One region of the Rhodococcus opacus B4 genome, then DNA from elsewhere that is predicted to be linked to it. Evidence: riboswitches for the same ligand, from Rfam matches in the RefSeq annotation. Region 1 holds a riboswitch; the other holds the start of a gene.
What was found. A riboswitch is a leader RNA that binds a small molecule or an ion and turns the genes downstream of it on or off. The one in region 1 is predicted to bind cobalamin.
Positions count from the first base shown of each region.

Region 2: it holds a riboswitch for cobalamin, as region 1 does, so the genes downstream of both, ROP_RS31195 (ABC transporter substrate-binding protein) here and ROP_RS15075 (ABC transporter substrate-binding protein) in region 1, are expected to answer to the same signal.

Region 1 is NC_012522.1:3,279,298-3,282,672, reverse strand. Features, by position in the region: gene prpB (methylisocitrate lyase) at 1-713, shown strand, start outside; gene ROP_RS15080 (bifunctional 2-methylcitrate synthase/citrate synthase) at 713-1,837, shown strand; cobalamin riboswitch at 1,910-2,054, shown strand; gene ROP_RS15075 (ABC transporter substrate-binding protein) at 2,097-3,137, shown strand; gene ROP_RS15070 (FecCD family ABC transporter permease) at 3,140-3,375, shown strand, end outside.
Region 2 is NC_012522.1:6,884,059-6,887,433, reverse strand. Features, by position in the region: gene ROP_RS31195 (ABC transporter substrate-binding protein) at 1-893, opposite strand, end outside; cobalamin riboswitch at 990-1,132, opposite strand; gene ROP_RS31190 (MMPL family transporter) at 1,225-3,345, shown strand.

The DNA.
Region 1 (3,375 bases):
CACACAGCGCTCAGATCGCCGGGGTCACGGACCTTCCCGTCCTCGTCGACGCCGACACCGGATTCGGTGAGCCGATGTCCGCAGCTCGCACCGTCCTCGCCTTCGAGGACGCGGGTATCGCGGGCCTGCACCTCGAGGATCAGGTCAACCCCAAGCGGTGCGGTCACCTCGACGGCAAGGCGATCGTGCCGATCGATGAGATGGTGCGCCGACTGCGGGCCGCGGTGTCCGCCCGGCGGGATCCGAACTTCGTCATCTGCGCCCGCACCGACGCCGCCGGGATCGACGACATGTCCGCCTCCGGCAGAGTCGGCATCGACGACGCGATCGAGCGGGCCGAGGCGTACGCCGCTGCCGGGGCCGACCTGATCTTCACCGAGGCCCTGCACACCGAGGAGGAATTCGCGAAGTTCCGGGCGGCCGTCGACATTCCGCTGCTTGCGAACATGACCGAATTCGGCAAATCCGAGTTGATCCCGGCGCAGACGCTGCAGGACATTGGCTACAACGCCGTGATCTACCCGGTCACGACTTTGCGGTTGGCGATGGGTGCGATCGAGGCCGGGCTGCGCGAGATCCACGACAAGGGAACCCAGGAGGGGTTGCTCGGCCGGATGCAGACCCGGTCGCGTCTGTACGAGGTGCTCGAGTACGAGCGCTACAACGAGTTCGATTCCGGAGTCTTCAACTTCACACTCACGGGGAGCCAGTGATGACCGAAACCGCGATACCCACCATCTACAAGGGGCTGGCCGGTGTCGTCGTCGACACCACCGCCATCTCGAAGGTGGTGCCGGAGACCAATTCGCTGACCTACCGCGGCTACGCGGTGCAGGATCTGGCGGCACATTGCAGCTTCGAGCAGGTCGCGTATCTGCTGTGGAACGGGGAACTGCCCACCGACGCGCAGCTGGCCCTGTTCACCCAGCGTGAGCGGGCCGCCCGCCGGGCCGATCGGTCGCTGCTGTCGCTGGTGACGAAGCTGCCGGAGAACTGCCACCCGATGGATGTGGTGCGCACCGCGATCAGCTACCTCGGCGCCGAGGACCCTGAAGAGGACGACAACACTCCAAACGCCAACCGGGCCAAGGCGTTGCGGATGATGGCGGTGCTGCCGACCATCGTTGCCGCCGATCACCGCCGCCGCCGCGGCCTCGACCCGATCGCCCCGCACAGTCATCTGGGGTTCGCGGAGAACTTCCTGCACATGTGCTTCGGGGAGGTGCCGGCCCCGGAGCTGGTCAAGGCGTTCGAGGTGTCGCTGATCCTCTACGCTGAGCACTCCTTCAACGCGTCCACCTTCGCCGCGCGGGTGGTGACCTCGACGCTGTCGGACATTTACAGCGCCGTCACCGCCGCCATCGGGGCACTGAAGGGGCCGCTGCACGGCGGCGCCAATGAGGCCGTCATGCATCACATGCTCGAGATCGGCGACCCCGCCCTCGCCGAGCAGTGGCTGCTTGGCAAGCTCGCCGCCAAGGACAAGGTGATGGGTTTCGGGCACCGCGTCTACAAGAACGGCGACTCCCGCGTTCCCACCATGAAGCAGGCTTTCCTCGACGTCGCCGCCCGCACCGACGGCGACAGGTGGGTGCAGATGTACGAGATCCTCGAGAAGACGATGAACGAGGCCACCGGAATCAAACCGAACCTCGACTTCCCCACCGGGCCCGCCTACTACCTGATGGGCTTCGACATCGAGGTGTTCACCCCCATCTTCGTGATGAGCCGCATCACCGGGTGGACCGCCCACATCATCGAGCAGGGAGAATCGAACGCCCTGATCCGCCCGCTGTCGGAGTACACCGGCGTCGCGCAACGCTCTGTCGTCGCCTGACCCCACGAACTGCGTCCCGGGGTCAGCGCGTGGGCATCACCGTCTCCTGACCCCGGGGCGCACCCACACATGTCTGTGACCGCCGTATATGGTGTCCGAGGCCGTCCATGCGGCCAGGATCGGCGAGGGAACCCGGTGGAAATCCGGGGCTGACGCGCAACGGTAACGAACCCTTTGGTTCGGAGTCCGACTACTCGTCGATCGAGTTGTGACGATCCTCGGCTCCGCGACTGGGCCCTGATGAAGGAGTTCGCTCTTCATGCGCACGTCTTGGCGGCACCTCGCCGCCCTCACTGCCGGCTCGGCCCTTCTGGTCTCGGCATGCTCGTCGTCGTCCGACGCACCGGCGCCCGAGAAGGCCTCGGCGTCCTCGAGCTTTCCGATGACCATCGAAAACTGCGGGCACACCGTCACCATCGACGCCCCGCCGCAACGAGCGGTGTCGCTCAACCAGGGCTCGACCGAGATCCTGCTCTCCCTCGGCCTTGCCGACCGGATGGTGGGAACCGCCACCTGGACCGACCCTATCCGCGACAACCTGGCCGAAGACAACGTGAAGGTTCCGCGGCTCGCCGACAACAAGCCGTCGTTCGAGGTGGTCCTCGACACCGAACCCGACTTCGTGTCGGCCTCGTTCGGCGGCACTCTCGGTCCGGGCGGTGTCGCCGACCGGAACCAGTTCGACCAACTCGGCGTCCCCAGCTACCTCTCGCCCACCGACTGCGACGGCAAGACGGACGAGAGCGTGAATGCGGACGGGGCACGCACCGAACCGCTGCGCATCGACACCGTCTACAAGGAGATCCGCGAACTCGCCGCCATCTTCGACGTCCGCGACCGCGGCGAGCAGTTCGTCGCGGAACTGCAGCAGCGATTCGACGCCGCGTCGCGGGAGGTCGAGGCGTCCGGCGTCTCCCTCGCGTACTGGTTCGCCGACACCAACACTCCGTACATGGCGGGCTGCTGCGGATCCTCGGGCATCATCACCAACTCCGTCGGCGCCGACAATATCTTCGCCGACACCACCAACGAATGGCCCCAGGTCAGCTGGGAGAGCGTCCTCGACCGCGACCCGACCGCCCTCGTCCTCGCGGACCTGAGTCGCCGCAGCATCGACGGTGACGCTCTCGACAGCAAGATCGCGTTCCTCGAATCGAACCCGGTCACCCAGCGGCTCGCCGCCGTCCGCGACAAGCGGTACATCGTGGTCAACGGCGCCGACCTGAACCCGTCGATCCGCACCATCGACGGGGTGGAGAAGACCGCGGCCGCGCTGAAGCAGTGGGGACTGGCGAACTGACCGTGGTGGCCACACGGTTCGACTCCCGGCCGCTGCTCGGGGCATGCCTGCTCGGCGGGCTCGCCGTACTGGCGGCGTCGATCGCCGTCGTCATCACGATCGGACCCGCCAGCCTGTCCGTCGGCGACGTCTACGCGGTTGTGTTCGAGCGCCTCGGATTCGGCGCCACCGACATCAGCCGCATCAAAGAGGGCATCGTCTGGGAACTGAGACTGCCCCGCACCCTCCTCGCCGCCGT
Region 2 (3,375 bases), 3.6 Mb from region 1:
AACCGGCCGGCTTTCACGGCCGGCGTCGTCGACATGATCGGGTGCGACTTCAGGAAGTCGATCTTCGCCTGCGCACTCGTCGTGCCGTAGTCGAGGACGACGATCGCCTCCGGCGCGCGTTCGCCGATGACCTCCCACGTGGACTTCGAATACGGCTTCTCGCCCTCGGCGAACAGGTTGGCCGCGCCCGCATGGTCCGCGATGAGCTGGCCGACACCCACACCGCCGATCGTCAGCGGGACGTCCTCGCCGGAATCGTAGAAGAACGTCGGAACCGGCGCGGCGCCTGCGATCTCGTCCCGCACGGCCTGCAGTCCGGACGTCACCCGGTCGCTGACGGCGCGCGCCTCGTCCGGAACACCGAGGATCTCACCGAGCTGGCCGTAGTCGCTGCGCAGCAGCCCGATGTCGGGGAAGCCCTGCCCGCAGTACTCGGAGAACAGGAAGGTCGGAATGCCCTGTTCCCCGAGGGACTCGCGTGATCGCCCCTCCTTCTCGTCGAACGCGCTGCGCATGCCGCCGACCACCAGGTCGGGGTCGAGGTCGAGGATCTGCTCCCGGGTCGGGTACTCCGTCGCGAGTTTCGGGATCTTCGCGAACTGTTCCGCGAACTCCGGCAGCGGGGTCGCGTCGCCGTACCCCGTGCCGACGATGCGATCGCCCGCCCCCATCTCGATCAGCACCTCGGTGACGTGATCGTTCATGCTGACGATGCGCTGGGGCGGCGCGTCGAACGTCTCCGTTCGCGCGCAGTTGGTGACGGACACCGGCTCGGCGAAAGATTCGGTGGAAGCGGTCTCCCCCACGGACTCCCCGCGTGAACATCCCGCGACCACCAGCGCGGCCACGGCGAACGTGACCAGGGCGGAACTTCGGAACGACTGACAGTACATGTAAACCTCATTGCGGCTCAGAGCCACGAATGAGAAGCCGGCAGACGCCCACGCGGAGGCGCGCCTGCGGGACTCCGCTTCGTAGACCACGACGAAAAGGATGTCGCACCACACGGCGGGTATTCGGGCTCGCCACCGAAATGCTCTGGTGGCCTACCGTTGCGGGTCAGCGCCGGATTCGGACCGGCTTCCCCCGTGCGTGTGGCTGCAAGTGCACTGCCGAGTATGCACGATTCGCCGGGACCCGCGTCACACCCCCACCGGTGATCCCTCGATCCGCACTACAGTCGGCAGTCGCAGCCGACCGCCCCCGACCACCCGGAGTTGACGCATGACACGTTGGGCCTCGACCGTTGTTTCACGCAAATGGTGGGTCCTGACCCTCGCCGTGTTCGCCGTTCTGGTGAGCGGTGCATGGGGCACCGGCGTGTTCGCGAAGCTCAGCTCGGGTGGATTCACCGACCCCGGTAGCGAATCCGCCGAGGTCGCGCGAATCGTCGAGGCGAATCTGGGTCCGCAGACCCCGGACATCATCGCCATCTACACCGCACCCGACGGGAAGACCCTCGACGACATCGGCCCCCAGGTCACCGCGAGTCTCGACCGGTTCGCCGCCGAGGTGCCGACGTATTCGGTGAACTCCTACTGGACCGCGGACGCGACGCGGAAGCAGTCGATGGTGTCGGGGGACGGCACCAAGGCGTCCGCAGCGATCACCGTCGACCCGGATGCCGGGATCACCGCCGCCACGTTCAACGATCTGCTCCCGAAGCTCGAGGTGGAGGGCGTCGACACCGAGTTCGCCGGAAACTCGGTGGTGGGTGTGGCGTTCAACAACCGGCTGCAGCAGGACCTGGTGCTGGCCGAGGCGATCGCGCTCCCGATCACTCTCGTGTTGCTGGTCTTCATCTTCGGCGGACTGGTCGCCGCCGCCGTACCGGTGTTCGTCGGGCTGCTCTCGATATTCAGTGCCCTCGCGACGCTGCGCCTGCTGACACTGTTCACCGACGTCAGTTCGTTCGCGATCAACGTGGCATCCCTGCTGGGCCTGGGGCTCGCGATCGACTACGGCCTGTTCATCGTCGGCCGTTTCCGCGAGGAACTCGAGTCCGGCGCCGACGTGGCCGAGGCGACCCGGCGCACAGTCCTGACCGCGGGCCGCACCGTGCTGTTCTCCGGTCTGCTTCTCGTGTGCGCGTTCTCGGGAATGCTGGTCTTTCCGCAGGACGTGATCAAGTCGCTCGGGTTCGGGGCGATGGCCGCGGTCGCGAGTGCGGCGCTGCTGTCCCTCACCGCGGTGCCCGCGCTGCTCGCGATCCTCGGTCACCGCATCAACGCGCTGACCTGGCGCAAGGATGCGGCGCAGCGCGGTGAGGTGCGCGCCCGCACATTCTGGGGCTCCGTCGTCACCTGGGTGATGCGTCGGCCGGTCGCCATCGCGGTCGGGATCGTCGCGGGCCTGATGGTCCTCGCCGCGCCCCTGCTCAGCGCGTCACTCGGCGAGGTCACGTACACGGCGCTGCCCGAGAACGATCCGGCCCGTATCGCCACCGACACTCTCACCACCGAATTTCCCACCACCGGGAACGGCGCCACCCTCATCCTCCGGGGCACCGACGGCACCGCGCCCACTGCCGCCGACGGAGCCGCTGTCGCCCAGTCCGCCGGCCAGGTGCCGGGTATCGGCGCCGCCACTGTCGTCGCGTCGAACGGCGAACTGGTGGCGGTCCAGGCCGTCTACTCCGAGGGAGTCACCACCGACGATCAGAGCGCGGCGGTGGACGGTCTGCGCGCCATCTCCGTCCCCGAGGGGACAGAACTCCTCGTCGGCGGCGGACAGGCGACCGTCGACGACGGCAACGCGGCGATCGTGCACTGGATGCCGGTCATGATCGCGATCATGGTGGGGTCGACGCTGGTTCTGCTGTTCCTGGCATTCGGCTCGGTGGTGCTGCCGATCAAGGCCGTCGCGATGGCGGGGCTGAGTCTCGCCGCCACGTTCGGGGTGCTCACCTGGATCTTCGAGCTCGGACACGGAGCGGGCCTGCTCGGGGTCAGTCCGGCACCGCTCGAGGCGACGTTCGTGGTCCTCATACTCGCCGTGGTCTTCGGCCTGTCGACCGATTACGAGGTGTTCCTGATGTCGCGCATGGTCGAGGCGCACGAGGCGGGCGCGACCACGGAGGAGGCGGTGCGTTTCGGCACCGAGCGCACGGGCCGGATCGTGACGGCCGCCGCGCTGCTGCTCGTGGTGGTGACCGGGGCGTTTACCATCTCCGGTCTGTCGATCATGCGGTTCCTCGGCGTGGGCATGATCGTCGCGCTGCTCGTCGACGCGACCGTGGTGCGGATGCTCCTCGTTCCGTCCCTGGTGAAGCTGATGGGCGAGGCCAACTGGTGGGCTCCGGCCTGGATGAAGAAGGTGCACGCCAAGGTGGGTCTCGGCCACTAGTGCATCATCTTACTTTGGAGTAAGTTCGGG